DNA from 4 places in the Bradyrhizobium sp. UFLA05-112 genome. Region 3 is predicted to be linked to each of the others. Evidence: riboswitches for the same ligand, from Rfam matches in the RefSeq annotation. Region 3 holds a riboswitch; each other region holds the start of a gene.
What was found. A riboswitch is a leader RNA that binds a small molecule or an ion and turns the genes downstream of it on or off. The one in region 3 is predicted to bind cobalamin.

Region 1 (3,561 bases), on a different contig from region 3:
TGCGAGTTCGAGGAGATCGCCTATCTGCTCGTGCACGGCAGCCTGCCGACGCCGGCCGAGCTTGCCGCCTACAAGACCAAGCTGAAGGGCCTGCGCGGCCTGCCCAATGCCGTCCGCGCGGCGTTGGAAGCTCTCCCCGCTGCAGCGCATCCGATGGACGTCATGCGCAGCGGCGTTTCAACGCTCGGCTGCGTGCTGCCGGAAGCACACGACCACAACCATCCTGGCGCCCGCGACATCGCCGATCGCCTGATGGCTTCGCTGGGCTCGATGCTGCTGTACTGGCACCACTTCGCCCAGAATGGCCGGCGCGTCGACGTCGAGACCGACGATGACACGATCGGCGGACACTTCCTGCATCTTCTGCACGGCCGTAAGCCGTCGGACTCGCATGTCCGTGCCATGCACACCTCGCTCAACCTCTACGCCGAGCACGAGTTCAACGCCTCGACCTTCACGGCTCGCTCGATCACCGGCACGGGCGCCGACATGTACTCGGCGATCACAGGCGCGATCGGCGCGTTGCGCGGGCCGAAGCACGGCGGCGCCAACGAAGTCGCCTTCGAGGTGCAGAAGCGTTATGGTGACGTCGATGAGGCCGACGCCGACATCCGCCGCCGGATCGCTGCCAAGGAAGTCGTGATCGGGTTTGGCCACCCCGTCTATACGATCGCCGACCCCCGCAACAAGGTGATCAAGGAAGTCGCGCGCCGCCTGTCGCGCGAGGCCGGCTCGATGAAGATGTTCGAGATCGCCGACCGGATCGAAGCCGTGATGGCGGAGACTAAAAAAATGTTCGCCAATCTCGACTGGTTCAGCGCGGTGTCCTATCACATGATGGACGTGCCGACCGCGATGTTCACGCCGCTGTTCGTGATCGCCCGCACGTCGGGATGGGCTGCCCACATCATCGAGCAGCGTATCGACAACAAGATCATCCGTCCGTCAGCCAATTACGTCGGTCCGGAGAATCTGACTTTCGTGCCGCTCGAACAGCGCAGCGGATTGCGCTCGTCGGTCCGCGCCGCCTGAGGAACTGCCAGATGCCCTATCTCGTTGCCGCCGATCTGCCGCAAGAGCCTGCCGGGCTCCGCTTCCGCGCGTTCCTGAAGCAGCCGGGCATTCTGAAGCTTCCTGGCGCGCATAACGGCATGGCGGCGCTCCAGGCCAAAGCGGCCGGCTTCGAGGCGCTGTATCTCTCGGGTGCCGCGATGACAGCATCGATGGGCCTGCCCGATCTCGGGATCATCACCGTTGATGAAGTTGCCTTCTTCATCCGCCAGATCGTCCGCGCGTCGGGCCTGCCCCTTCTCGTCGATGCGGACACCGGCTACGGCGAGGCACTCAACGTCATGCATGCCACGCGCGTGTTCGAGGATGCCGGCGCAGCTGCGCTTCATCTCGAAGACCAGATCTTGCCGAAGAAATGCGGTCATTTGAACGACAAGAAAATTGCCGATGCACATGATATGGCAGCCAAAGTGGCAGCCGCGTCAAAAGCTCGTCGCAATCTCGTGATCATCGCCAGGACCGATGCGGCCTCAAGCGAAGGCCTCGATGGCGCCGTTGCCCGTGCCAAACTCTATATGGAGGCGGGTGCCGACGCGATCTTCCCCGAAGCGCTTAACACTGCCGAGATGTTCCGCGCCTTTGCCGAGCGTATGCCTGGCTTACCCCTGCTCGCCAATATGACCGAATTCGGAAAGACGCCGTTCTTCACAGCCGCGGAGTTCGAGGCGATGGGCTACGCCATGGTGATCTGGCCCGTGTCCTCGTTGCGCGTGGCGAACAAAGCGCAAGCAGAACTTTATGCTGCAATTTCGCGTGATGGAGGCACGCATAAGCTCGTCGACCGTATGCAGACGCGCGCGGAACTCTACGCGACAATCGGATTACACAATTACGAAGCTTTGGATGCCTCGATCATTCAAACAATCGTTCCGTCCGGTATGCCGCAGCGCAAGTGAACGGCGAGAGGTTGACGCCCCCCTCTCTTCCAGATAATCGGAATCGTCGAGGTTCTCCGGGTCCCACTTGATCCGGAGCTAAGAGGGAAGCCGGTGCGCTCCCGGTCCATTCGGACTGACGCAATGCCGGCGCTGCCCCCGCAACTGTAAGCGGTGAGCTCGCATCCAAAAGTGTCACTGAAGCACGTGCTTTGGGAAGGCCAGGATGCAGGCGACGACCCGCGAGCCAGGAGACCTGCCCCCGACAACATAATCGTCCACGGGCGGGGTGTCCCGGTGGTACGCCAAGCAGCTGCCGCATCTGCGGCTGCCCTGCCTGCATCCGCCATGGCCTTTTGCCCCCACCACAATGGGGTTAAAGCTATGACTTCTCTTTCACTTCCAGTCGCAACACTCGGCACGCCCCGCATCGGGCCACGCCGCGAACTCAAGCTCGCGCTCGAAGCCTTCTGGGCCGGCAAGATCAGCGAGCAGGAGCTTCTCGAAATCGCAGCCGGGCTCCGTGCTGCCAACTGGGCTCGCCAGAAATCGCTCGGCGCAACCATCATCCCGTCGAGCGATTTCTCGCTTTACGACCAGGTGCTCGACACCAGCGTCATGGTTGGCGCCATCCCCGATGCCTACGGCTGGAAGGGCGGCCTGGTCTCGCTCAAGACCTATTTCGCGATGGCACGCGGATCACAGGGCGACGCACACGACGCGAGTTGCGGTCACGCCCATCATGGACAGGTGCAACAGCGCAGGAAATGACCAAGTGGTTCGACACCAACTACCACTACATGGTTCCGGAATTTCACAAGGGCCAGACCTTCAAGCTCTCCTCGCGCAAGGTGATCCAGGAGTACGATGAAGCCAAGGCGCTCGGCTATCAGACCCGTCCGGTGCTGGTCGGTCCCGTCACCTTCCTGAAGCTCGGCAAAAGCCATGACGCGGCGGTCGATCCAATCTCGCTGCTCGATGGCCTGCTGCCCGTCTATGTCGACGTTCTCCAGGAGCTCGCCAAGCGCGGCGCTGAATGGGTCCAGATCGACGAGCCTTGCCTGGTGCTCGATCTCAATGAGATCGAGCGGAACGCACTCCAGCGCGCCTATACGCGCTTCGCCAAGGACGTGCCCAACGTCAAGATCATGCTCGCCACCTATTTCGGCGCGATTGGCGACAACCTTGCAACCGCTCTGGCGCTCCCGGTAGCCGGGCTGCACGTCGACCTGATCCGCGCGCCGCAGCAGCTGAGCCAGGTCGAATCCGGCGCCCGCGCCGACCTCGTGATCTCGCTCGGTGTCATCGACGGCCGTAACGTCTGGCGCTCCAACCTGTCGGCGCTGATCGACCGCTACAAGCCGATCATTGCCAGGCTCGGCCCCGGCCGCGTGCAGATCGCGCCGTCCTGTTCGCTGCTGCATACGCCGATCGATCTCGAGCTTGAGACCGGCCTCGATCCCGACGTCAAGAGCTGGCTTGCCTTCTCGGTGCAGAAGATCGCGGAGCTGTCCACGCTAGCGAGGGCCCTCGCAGGCGATGACAGCGTCGCCGATGCCCTCGCCGCTTCGGACAAGGCCGCGAAAGCCCGCCAGATCTCACCCAAGATCCACGA
Region 2 (3,561 bases), on a different contig from region 3:
AACCATGTTGATGAGCGCCGGACGGACTTCCTCCCATTGACGAGTCTTCAGACCGCAATCCGGATTGATCCAGAGCTGTGAGTCCGACAGCCGTTGGCGGGCCAGCGCGATGAGATCCTTCATCTCAGTGGCTTCGGGCACGCGCGGCGAGTGGATGTCATAGACGCCGGGGCCGATGTCGTTCGGGTATTTGAAGGCGGTGAATGCATCGAGCAGTTCCATCTTAGAACGGGAGGTTTCGATCGAGATGACATCAGCGTCCATCGCGGCGATTCCATCAATGATGGCATTGAACTCCGAATAGCACATATGGGTATGGATCTGCGTTGCGTCGGCAACACCAGAGGAGCAGATGCGGAAGCTCTCCACGGCCCAGTCGAGATAGGCCTTCCAGTCGGATCGACGGAGCGGCAAACCTTCGCGTAGCGCTGCCTCATCGATTTGGATCATGGTCGCGCCCGCCTTTTCGAGGTCGGCGACCTCGTCCCGGATCGCGAGCGCGATCTGACGGCAGGCCTCGCTGCGCGGAATGTCGTCACGGACGAACGACCAATTCAGGATCGTCACCGGCCCCGTAAGCATGGCCTTCATAGGCTTCCTGGTCAGCGATTGCGCGTAGCTCCACCATTCGACGGTCATCGCCTTCGGCCGGGAGACATCGCCGAATAAGATCGGAGGGCGAACGTAACGGGAGCCATAAGATTGCACCCAGCCGTGCTTAGTAAATAGGAACCCGGAGAGCTGCTCAGCGAAATACTGGACCATATCGTTGCGCTCGAACTCGCCGTGTACGAGCACGTCGAGTCCGATGTCTTCCTGCCATCGGACGGCGCGAGCCGTTTCATCCTTCAGGAATTGTTCATATTGCGCGTCCGTTAACTTTCCCTTGGCACGCGCGGCGCGAGCAGTGCGGACTTCTGCCGTCTGCGGGAACGACCCGATCGTGGTCGTTGGGAAAAGCGGCAGGCCGAAACGCTTGCGCTGAACCTCGGCGCGGCTCTCAAAAGCGCTATTGCGGCGGCGCATAACCGCATCAATCGCCGCCGTACGCTGGGCAACGGTCGTGTCATGGATCTTTGGCGAAGCTCGGCGGGCCGTCGCCGCAAAGTCCGATTCGGCAAACGCGGCGGCAACGACCTTTCCGTCGACCGCGAGCGCTTTTGCCAAGGTCGCGAGCTCGCCGATCTTCTGAACCGAGAAGGCAAGCCAGCTCTTTACGTCAGAATCGAGATCGGTCTCCAGCTCAAGGTCGATTGGGACATGAAGGAGTGAGCAGGACGGCGCCAGCTGCACGCGATCCTTGCCGAACGTTGCAATGACGGGCCTGAACCGCTCCACGAGTGCCGACAGGTCGGCGCGCCACACGTTGCGGCCATCGATGATGCCGAGTGAAATCACGAGGTCCGCGCGGGCGCCGGGTTCAATCTGGCTCAATTGTTGAGGAGCGCGGACCAGATCGACGTGCAATCCGGCGACTGGCAGCCCCAGAGCTGTCGCCAGATTGTCGCCAATTGCACCGAAATAAGTGGCAAGCATGATCTTGATGCCGGGCACCTCCTTGGCGAAACGCCGATAGACACGCTGCAGCGCGCTTCGTGTGGTCTCGTCCAGATCGAGCACCAAGCAGGGCTCGTCAAGCTGGACCCACTCGGCTCCACGTTTCGCCAGTTCTTGGAGGACCTCGACATAGACCGGAACGAGACTATCGAGCAGCGAAATCGGATCAAACGCCAAGTCGGCGCTCTTGCCGAGCTTAAGGAAGGTGACTGGTCCGATCAGGACAGGCCGTGTTTGATAGCCAAGGGCTTTCGCCTCCTCATATTCCTCGATCGGCTTACGGGAGGAAAGCCTGAAGGTCTGACCTTTATGGAATTCGGGCACCATGTAGTGGTAATTGGTATCGAACCACTTGGTCATTTCCTGCGCAGCGGCGCCATGGCCATGATGGGCTTGACCGTCGTGCTCCTGGTCTTGCGAGCCCCGTGCCATGGCGAAATAGGTTGTCAGCGAGACCGGACCGTCCTCCCAGCCGTACGCTTTAGGAATCGCGCCAACCATGACGCTCGTGTCGAGAACCTGGTCATAGAGTGAGAAATCATTCGATGGGATGACGGTGACGCCAAGCGAATTCTGCCGTGCCCAGTTAGCGACACGAAGGCCGGCCGCAGCTTCAAGAAGCTGCCGGTCGTTGATCTTGCCCTCCCAGTAGCCTTCGAGCGCCAGTTTGAGTTCGCGGCGTGGCCCGATACGTGGCATGCCGAGGGTTGCGACAGGAAGTGAGGGAAGAGACATAGCTTTAACCCCATTGTGGTTGGAGCAAAGGCTATGGCGGAGACGCAGGCAGGAGGGCCGCGAAAACGCCCTGCTGCTTGGCGTACCACCGGACACCCCGCCCGTGGTCGATTATGTTGTCGGGGCAGGTCTCCTGGCTCGCGAGTCATCGCCTGCATCCGGCCTTCCCGAAGCGCCTGCTTCAGTGACACGTATGGATGCGGGCTCGCCGCTTACAGTTGCGGGGGCAGCGCCGGCATTGATTCAATCCTGAACGGATCGAGGACGCACCGGCTTCCCTCTTAGCACCAGATCAAGAGAGATCTGGAGAACCTCGACAACTTCGATTATCTGCACCAGAGGGGTAACGTCAACCTCTGCGGATTACCTTTGCTGCGGCTTCTGGCCGGGCAGGTCTGTCTTAACGAAGAAAGCATCGAGCCCTTCGCATCTGTCCGGAGCAATCGTCGCGCAAAGCTTCACGCGGCAGGATCTGCTCGACGAGCTCGCGCCTAACACGTGCGAGTGCGTCGTAAAGTGCGTCTTATACCTTCATGGCGTCGACCTCCGCCGCCGTCAAGATCGCCATCGATCGAACAGTACGAAGGAAGCAAAATAGATCTCGGCCAACGAGACCTTGAGGAGCGTCGTTGTCGATTCCAACGCGGACGGTTTTCTTGTTCGTCGGCACCGAACTGCAACATCTGCATCAACGTCCCAGCGAAGTGCAAGGCATTTTGGATCGGTCAACTACCAATACTAGGAATTGATCGAACTGACAGACCCGGTCAATTTTACGAGGTCGCCTCAAGAGCACAAGAAGAGCTCGTCGCTGTTGCTGCAAATTGGAGAGTGTCACCATGGATGCAGCCGTATCGTCGGATAGCATCATTCCTCGTGCCGACATCGTCAAACGCGCAGCGCGCATCGGCGCAGAGATCCGAAACGTCAAGCTGTCGGGAGACTTGCCGGACCAGACGATCGCCGCGATCAATGAGCTGCTGCTGGAGCACAAGGTTATTTTCTTCCGCGACCAGGGTCATCTCGACGATGCTGAGCAGGAGCGCTTTACACTTCGTTTTGGAAGTCTGGCACCTCATCCAACGCTCGGTGCCATAATGGGAACGAGGTCGATCATCGAGCTTGACTCTGCCCGCGCCGGTAGCCGGGCCGACTTGTGGCACACCGATGGAACCTTCGTCGATGCCTACCCCAAAATTGCGGTGCTACGAGGCGTTGTAATACCACCCTTCGGTGGCGACACAGCCTGGTCAAACACCGTTGCGGCCT
Region 3 (3,561 bases):
GCGTCGATTTCGAGCCAGGGATGATGACGAGCTGTACGTCGCCCGCGATGGCTTCGCCGGGACGGACCATCACGAGGTCAACGTTTGGTTCGAGCTTGAGCGGATCGAGATCGTCGAAATTGGCGATCCGCGACAGCGCCAGAAACGCGATCTTGCATCTGCCGGGCCTTCGCGCGTCGCCCAATCCCAGTGCATCCTCGGCCGGCAATTCGCCGGCGCGGTTAAACCAGGGCAGCACGCCAAAGCCGCGCCAGGATGTCTTGTCCTGGATCAGCCGGTAGCCGTCGTCGAACAGCGTGGGATCACCGCGGAACTTGTTGATGACGAACCCCTGGATCATCGCGGCATCGTCAGGATCGATCACGGTCTTGATGCCGACGAGCTGCGCGATGACGCCGCCGCGGTCGATGTCGCCGACCAGCACCACCGGAACATCAGCCTTGCGGGCAAAGCCCATATTGGCGATGTCGGCCTTGCGCAGATTGACTTCGGCCGGGCTGCCGGCGCCTTCGACCAGCACGAGATCGGCGCGCGTCTTCAGCCGTTCGAAGCTTTCGAGCACGGCGCCCATCAGCGTCGGCTTCATCGCCGCGTAGTCGCGGGCGCGCGCGGTGGCGATGCGCTTGCCTTGGACGATGACTTGCGCGCCGACATCGGTCTCGGGCTTGAGCAGCACGGGATTCATGTCGGTGTGCGGCTCGACGCCGGCGGCGAGCGCCTGGAGCGCCTGCGCGCGGCCGATCTCTCCGCCATCGACGGTCACCGCCGCATTGTTCGACATGTTCTGCGGCTTGAAGGGAAGCACGCGCAGGCCGCGGCGCTTTGCGGCACGCGCAAGGCCCGCGACGACGAGCGACTTGCCCACGTCCGAGCCCGCTCCCTGGATCATCAATGCGCGCGCCATCGAAGTCTCAGAACTCGACGCCGGCTTGTGCCTTGATGCCGGAGCGGAACGGATGTTTCACCAGCGTCATCTCGGTGACGAGATCGGCGATCTCGATCAGCTCGTCCTTGGCGTTGCGTCCGGTGAGGACGACATGCGTCAGCGGCGGCTTCTGCGTTTTCAGGAAGTCGACGACCTCGGCAATATCGAGATAGTCGTAGCGCATTGCGATGTTGATCTCGTCGAGCACGACCATGCGCAAATTGGGGTCGAGGATCAGCTCCTTCGCCTTCTCCCAGCCGGCCTTCGCCGCGGCGATGTCGCGGGCGCGGTCCTGCGTCTCCCAGGTAAAACCTTCGCCCATGGCGTGGAACTGGCAGAGATCGCCAAAATGCCCGGTGAGCAGGCGGCGCTCGCCGGTATCCCAGGCGCCCTTGATGAACTGGACGACCGCGCAAGGGAAGCCATGCGCGACGCAACGAACGATCATGCCGAAGGCGGAGGAGGACTTGCCCTTGCCCGCGCCGGTATGGACGATGATCAGCCCCTTTTCGCCGCTCTTGGTCGCCATGATCTTGTCGCGGGCAACCTTCTTCTTCGCCATTTTCGTGGCATGCCGGGCGTCGGTGTCTTGCACCGCTGGGGTATCCGGTTCAGGCGTCATCTGAAATGGTCCTTCGGCTTGACAAGTGGCGGCCATGGGCAAATGGTGGGCCAGTGTTGGTTCCTGTCCTACGACAGGCGAAGAGGGAATGCGATAGGGCTCGAATCGGCAAGATTCGTGTTCGAAAAGCAGCCGCCCCCGCGACCGTGACCGGAGAGATGCCCGAAGCCACTGATCCCATGGGATCGGGAAGGCGGGGATCGAAGGGAAATACCCTGCTCCGCAAGCCGGGAGACCTGCCAGCGCGACTGTTTTGGACCGGCGGACGGGGTGTTCCGCGACGGGGAAACGGACCCTCTTTCGAGCGGTTCGTGCGCCTCATCGCCTCCCGCAGATATCCTGGAAGGGGCGATGGCCGTCACACTTCACGTTTGTATCACCTGCCGCGCCGGGCAGACACCCGGCGAAGGTGAAGCCACGCCCGGCGCACGGCTGCATGCCGCGATCCTCGAGGCCGGCGTGCCCGAAGGCGTCAACCTGGTTCCCGTCGAATGCCTCTCGGCGTGTAGCCAGGGCTGCTCGGTCGCACTCAGCGCGCCGGGCCGATGGTCCTACGTCTACGGCCGCCTGTCGGATGCCAATGCGAACGATGTGATCGCAGGCGCTTCGGCTTACGCGGCTGCGCCCGACGGCATCGTGCCATGGCGCAGCCGCCCCGAAATCTTCCGCAAGCAATCGCTTGCCCGCATTCCCCCCATCGCCGTCGTGCCGGAGGCCGCCGAATGAACACGCTCGCAAAAGTCCCGGTCACGGTCGTCACGGGTTTTCTGGGATCAGGCAAGACGACGCTGATCCAGCATCTGATCAGCAATGCCAACGGCAAGAAGCTCGCGGTGCTCGTCAACGAATTCGGCAGCGAAGGTGTTGACGGCGAGATCCTGAAATCCTGCGCAGATGCCAATTGCCCGGAGGAAAACATCGTCGAACTCGCCAATGGCTGCATCTGCTGCACCGTGGCCGACGATTTCATTCCGGCGATGGAGCAACTGCTCGCACGTCGGGTGAGGCCGGATCATATTCTGATCGAAACGTCGGGGCTGGCCTTGCCGAAGCCGCTGCTGAAAGCGTTCGACTGGCCGGAGATCCGCTCACGCATCACGGTCGACGGCGTGATTGCGCTCGCCGACGCCGAGGCTGTCGCGGCCGGACGCTTCGCGCCCGATCCGGCTGCGGTGGAGGCGCAGCGCGCGGCGGATGAGAATCTCGATCACGAGACGCCGCTGTCGGAGGTGTTCGAGGACCAGATCGCCTGCGCCGATATCGTGCTCCTGACCAAGGCCGATCTTGCCGGCGCGGCGGGACTCGAAGCAGCGAAGGCGGCGATCGCGGCGGAAATGCCGCGCCCCGTTCCAATGCTGCCGGTCGTCGACGGCGCGGTGGACTTGCGCGTGATCCTCGGTCTTGAGGCGGCGGCCGAAGATGATCTCGCCGCGCGCCCCTCGCATCACGACGGCGAGGACGATCACGAGCACAATGATTTCAACTCCGTCGTGATCGATCTGCCTGAGGTCGTCGACGTCGAGGCGCTGATCGCCTCGGTGCAACGGCTGGCGCGCGAGCAGAACGTGCTGCGCGCAAAGGGCTATATCGCGGTCAAGGGCAAACCGATGCGGCTGTTGCTGCAATCGGTCGGCGAACGCGTGCGGCACCAGTTCGATCAGCCCTGGGGCGTGCGTCCCCGGCAATCCAAGCTGGTCGTGATCGGCGAGCATGGCGACATCGACGAGACCGCGATCAAGGCAGGACTTGGTATCTCAGGGCTTGGGATCTGATGCACGTCGTCTTCCGCGAGAGCCGTGGTCTGGAAGAGACTGCGACGCCAAGGGACATCGGCCAGGATCCGGCCGATCTCGTGGTGCTCTCGTTCTCGGACTCAGATCTCGCCGCGTTCGCGGCTGGTTGGCGGCGAGGGTGCGCGAGCCTGCCGTCGCTGCGGCTGGCGAATCTCGCCGAGCTGCGTCATCCGTTGTCGGTCGACACCTATATCGAGCGGACGCTGTCGCAAGCGCGCGGC
Region 4 (3,561 bases), on a different contig from region 3:
CTTGATTGTGTCGCGCGAGATAGATGTCGTCTGGATCGCAGGCAGCGCTTTCATGTACAATCATCTGCCTGTCCTTCGTGCGAAATTTCCGACGCTGAAAGTAGCCGATATGCTGTTCAACACGGTCGGTCACACAAGAAGCAATCGGAAATATGCTGAGCTCATCGACCTAAATTTCGTGGAAAATCGAGAGGTGTTACGGTTCCTGAAGGATGCGGGAGTGTCTTCGGATCGCGTCCAGCAGATCTCCAGCGGGATCGACCTCGACAGGTACGTGCCAAGCTCACGAGACGCTTCCGTGGTGGATCGACTGAGCGCGACATCGGAAGAGCTTATCGTCGGCTTTTCGGGGCGATGGTCCGAGGAAAAGGATCCTTTGGCTTTTGTCGAGGTCGCACAGAAACTATCGCACTTGCCAATCCACTTTGTAATGACTGGAGCCGGGGCGCTTCGCTCTAGCATTGAAAGTGCTCTTGTAAGGGCAAATCTCGGCGGTCGCTTCCATCTCATCGGGGAGGTTGAAGATGTTCGTCCATGGATTGCATCATACGATGTGCTCGTGCTGCCTTCGCGGCTGGATGGTCGGCCGGTCGTCGTGTTAGAGGCGCTCGCGCTCGGGGTTCCAGTTATTGCTTCCGCCGTTGGTGGACTGCCAGAGCTCATACAGGATGGCGTAAACGGCTTTCTTTGCCAGCCGCGACAGATTTGCGAATTTGCCAATAGAATTGAAAAGCTTGCGCTCGATCGGAATTTCCTCAAAGGGATGAAGCAAGCTGCGAGAGCCGGCGCCGAGAGAAGCCTCGACGCGCGTAAGATGCTTTCTGGCTATGAGCAAGGATTGAGAGCATTAGCCGGCTGTGCGAATTGACTATGGTGGCGACCTATCAGAAGCATGCTTGAGCTCGTCAATACTCGATAACTGATTGGGGATGGCCGTCCGCGTGCGCCCCCCATGAAAACAATCATTGACAGCTTGCCTCGAATATCTCCATATATGGGTGTCACGGTCCTGCTGCATCGCAAGATGTAGTGGCTAAGAGGGAAGCCGGTGAACTGCGCCTTTGGTGCGGAATTCCGGCGCTGCCCCCGCAACTGTCAGCAGCGAGCTGCTTCCGGACAACGTCACTGGTGCGCCGCGCCGGGAAGACAGGAAGCAAGCAACGACCTGCGAGCCAGGAGACCTGCCGTGAAGATCTGAACGTCCACGGGCGGGGTGTCCCGGCGGTCGCTTGCACGCACCGTCCGGCAACACGTCTGCCGGCGTTCCGGCAGCGTCCTTCCTTATCGCCCCGTCCAAACACAACGCGCGCATCACGGGGCCCTTTGATGTCACTGAACCTGCACGACGCGGACACCGCTTCCGCACCCATCATCCAGTTGCGTCCACAGTCACTTGCGGCTGCTTCCAGCGAGCCGGCCATGCAGATCATCCGCCGCAACGGGAAGGTCTCGCCGTTCGATTCCGCCAAGATCGCGGTCGCAATGACCAAGGCTTTCCTCGCGGTAGAGGGCAGCACTGCGGTTGCTTCGCGCCGCGTTCACGAGAGCGTCGAGCAATTGACGGCCGAAGTCATAGCAGCCCTGATGCGCCGCGCAGGTGAGGGGCGCACCTTTCATATCGAGGATGTGCAGGATCAGGTCGAACTCGCCTTGATGCGCAGCGAGCACCACAAGGTCACCCGGGCCTATGTGCTGTACCGCGAGGAACGGTCCCGCCAGCGCGCCGAGGAAGCGGCCGCGCAGCCGGCGCCCATCGCCGCACCGATCCTTCACGTCACGCTGCCGGACGGCTCGCGCGTCGGTCTGGACACGCGCCGGCTCGAACTGATCATCAATGAGGCCTGCGCCGGTCTCGACGGCGTCTCCGCAGCCCCCGTGCTGGCCGAGACCACCCGCAATCTCTACGACGGCATCAGCCAGGACGAGCTGGCGCTGGCCTCGATCATGGCCGCGCGCACGCTGGTCGAGCAGGAGCCGAGTTATGCCTATGTCAGCGCACGCCTGCTGCTCGACAAGCTCCGCGGCGAGGTGCTGTCGCATGTCCATTGCGTTACGACGTTGGCCTCGCAGGGCGATATGGCGACGCACTATGCCGAATACTTTCCGGCCTATGTGAAGGTCGGCATCGCAGCCGAACTGCTCGATCCCGAACTCGCCCGCTTCGATCTCGGCCGCATCGCCGCGGCGCTGAAGCCTGAGCGAGACCTGAACTTCCAGTTCCTCGGCCTTCAGACGCTGTACGACCGCTATTTCCTGCATCAGCAAGGCAAGCGGATCGAACTGCCGCAGGCCTTCTTCATGCGCGTGGCGATGGGCCTGGCAATTCGAGAGATCGACCGCGAAGCCAAGGCGATCGAGTTCTACGATCTCTTGTCGTCGTTCGACTTCATGGGCTCGACGCCGACGCTGTTCAATTCCGGCACGCTGCGCCCGCAGCTGTCGTCCTGCTTCCTCACCACCGTATCGGACGACCTCGATGGCATCTTCAAGTCGATCAAGGACAATGCGCTGCTCGCAAAGTACTCCGGCGGCCTTGGCAACGATTGGACACCGGTGCGCGGCCTCGGAGCCCACATCAAGGGCACCAACGGCGAAAGCCAGGGCATCATCCCGTTCCTGAAGGTGGCCAACGACACCGCGATCGCCGTCAACCAGGGCGGCAAGCGCAAGGGCGCGGTCTGCGCCTATCTGGAGACCTGGCACGTCGACATCGAGGAATTCCTCGATCTGCGCAAGAACACCGGCGATGACCGCCGCCGCACCCACGACATGAACACCGCCAACTGGGTGCCGGACCTGTTCATGCAGCGCGTCGACGCCGACGACGAGTGGACGCTCTTCTCGCCGGACGAGACGCCCGATTTGCACGATCTGTATGGGACGTCCTTCAAGATGGCCTATGAGGCCTATGAAGCCAAGGTGAAGGCCGGTGGCATGCGTGTGTTCAAGACCGTGCGTGCGACCGACCTCTGGCGCCGCATGCTGACCATGCTGTTCGAGACCGGCCATCCCTGGATTACCTTCAAGGACCCCTGCAACCTGCGCTCGCCGCAGCGCCACATGGGTGTGATCCATTCCTCGAACCTCTGCACCGAGATCACGCTGAACACCTCTGCCGACGAGGTCGCGGTCTGCAATCTCGGCTCCGTCAACATGCTCGCCCATGTCGGAGCTAACGGTATCGACCAGGCCAAGCTGAAGCGGACGGTGACGACGGCGGTGCGTATGCTCGACAACGTCATCGACATCAATTTCTACACCATCCCTGAGGCGCGCCGCTCCAACATGCGCCATCGGCCGGTCGGGCTCGGCCTGATGGGGTACCAGGAGGCACTTCAGGTCCAGCGTATCCCGATCGCGTCCGAAGCGGCGATCGCTTTCGCCGACATCAGCATGGAAGCGATCTCCTTCCACGCCATCGAGGCATCCTCCGATCTCGCCACCGAGCGCGGCCGCTATCCGAGCTTCGAGGGCTCGCTGTGGTCGAAGGGCATTTTGCCGCTCGACTCTATCCAGTTCGTTGCCGACTCGCGCGGCGGGCTCGATGTCGATCGCTTCTCG

Region 1: it holds a riboswitch for cobalamin, as region 3 does, so the genes downstream of both, metE (5-methyltetrahydropteroyltriglutamate--homocysteine S-methyltransferase) here and SO180_RS03430 (DUF1636 family protein) in region 3, are expected to answer to the same signal.
Region 2: it holds a riboswitch for cobalamin, as region 3 does, so the genes downstream of both, metE (5-methyltetrahydropteroyltriglutamate--homocysteine S-methyltransferase) here and SO180_RS03430 (DUF1636 family protein) in region 3, are expected to answer to the same signal.
Region 4: it holds a riboswitch for cobalamin, as region 3 does, so the genes downstream of both, SO180_RS08750 (ribonucleoside-diphosphate reductase subunit alpha) here and SO180_RS03430 (DUF1636 family protein) in region 3, are expected to answer to the same signal.

The regions. Positions count from the first base shown of each region.
Region 1 covers NZ_JBANBK010000011.1:46,133-49,693, reverse strand. Annotated here, with positions in the region: gene prpC (bifunctional 2-methylcitrate synthase/citrate synthase) at 1-1,032, shown strand, start outside; gene prpB (methylisocitrate lyase) at 1,044-1,967, shown strand; cobalamin riboswitch at 2,000-2,225, shown strand; partial or broken gene metE (5-methyltetrahydropteroyltriglutamate--homocysteine S-methyltransferase) at 2,331-3,561, shown strand, end outside.
Region 2 covers NZ_JBANBK010000024.1:76,587-80,147, reverse strand. Annotated here, with positions in the region: gene metE (5-methyltetrahydropteroyltriglutamate--homocysteine S-methyltransferase) at 1-2,292, opposite strand, end outside; cobalamin riboswitch at 2,399-2,623, opposite strand; gene SO180_RS16420 (TauD/TfdA dioxygenase family protein) at 3,132-3,561, shown strand, end outside.
Region 3 covers NZ_JBANBK010000003.1:205,595-209,155, reverse strand. Annotated here, with positions in the region: gene SO180_RS03440 (cobyric acid synthase) at 1-904, opposite strand, end outside; gene cobO (cob(I)yrinic acid a,c-diamide adenosyltransferase) at 912-1,547, opposite strand; cobalamin riboswitch at 1,588-1,805, shown strand; gene SO180_RS03430 (DUF1636 family protein) at 1,899-2,273, shown strand; gene cobW (cobalamin biosynthesis protein CobW) at 2,270-3,319, shown strand; gene cobN (cobaltochelatase subunit CobN) at 3,319-3,561, shown strand, end outside.
Region 4 covers NZ_JBANBK010000011.1:15,672-19,232, forward strand. Annotated here, with positions in the region: gene SO180_RS08745 (glycosyltransferase) at 1-868, shown strand, start outside; cobalamin riboswitch at 988-1,203, shown strand; gene SO180_RS08750 (ribonucleoside-diphosphate reductase subunit alpha) at 1,327-3,561, shown strand, end outside.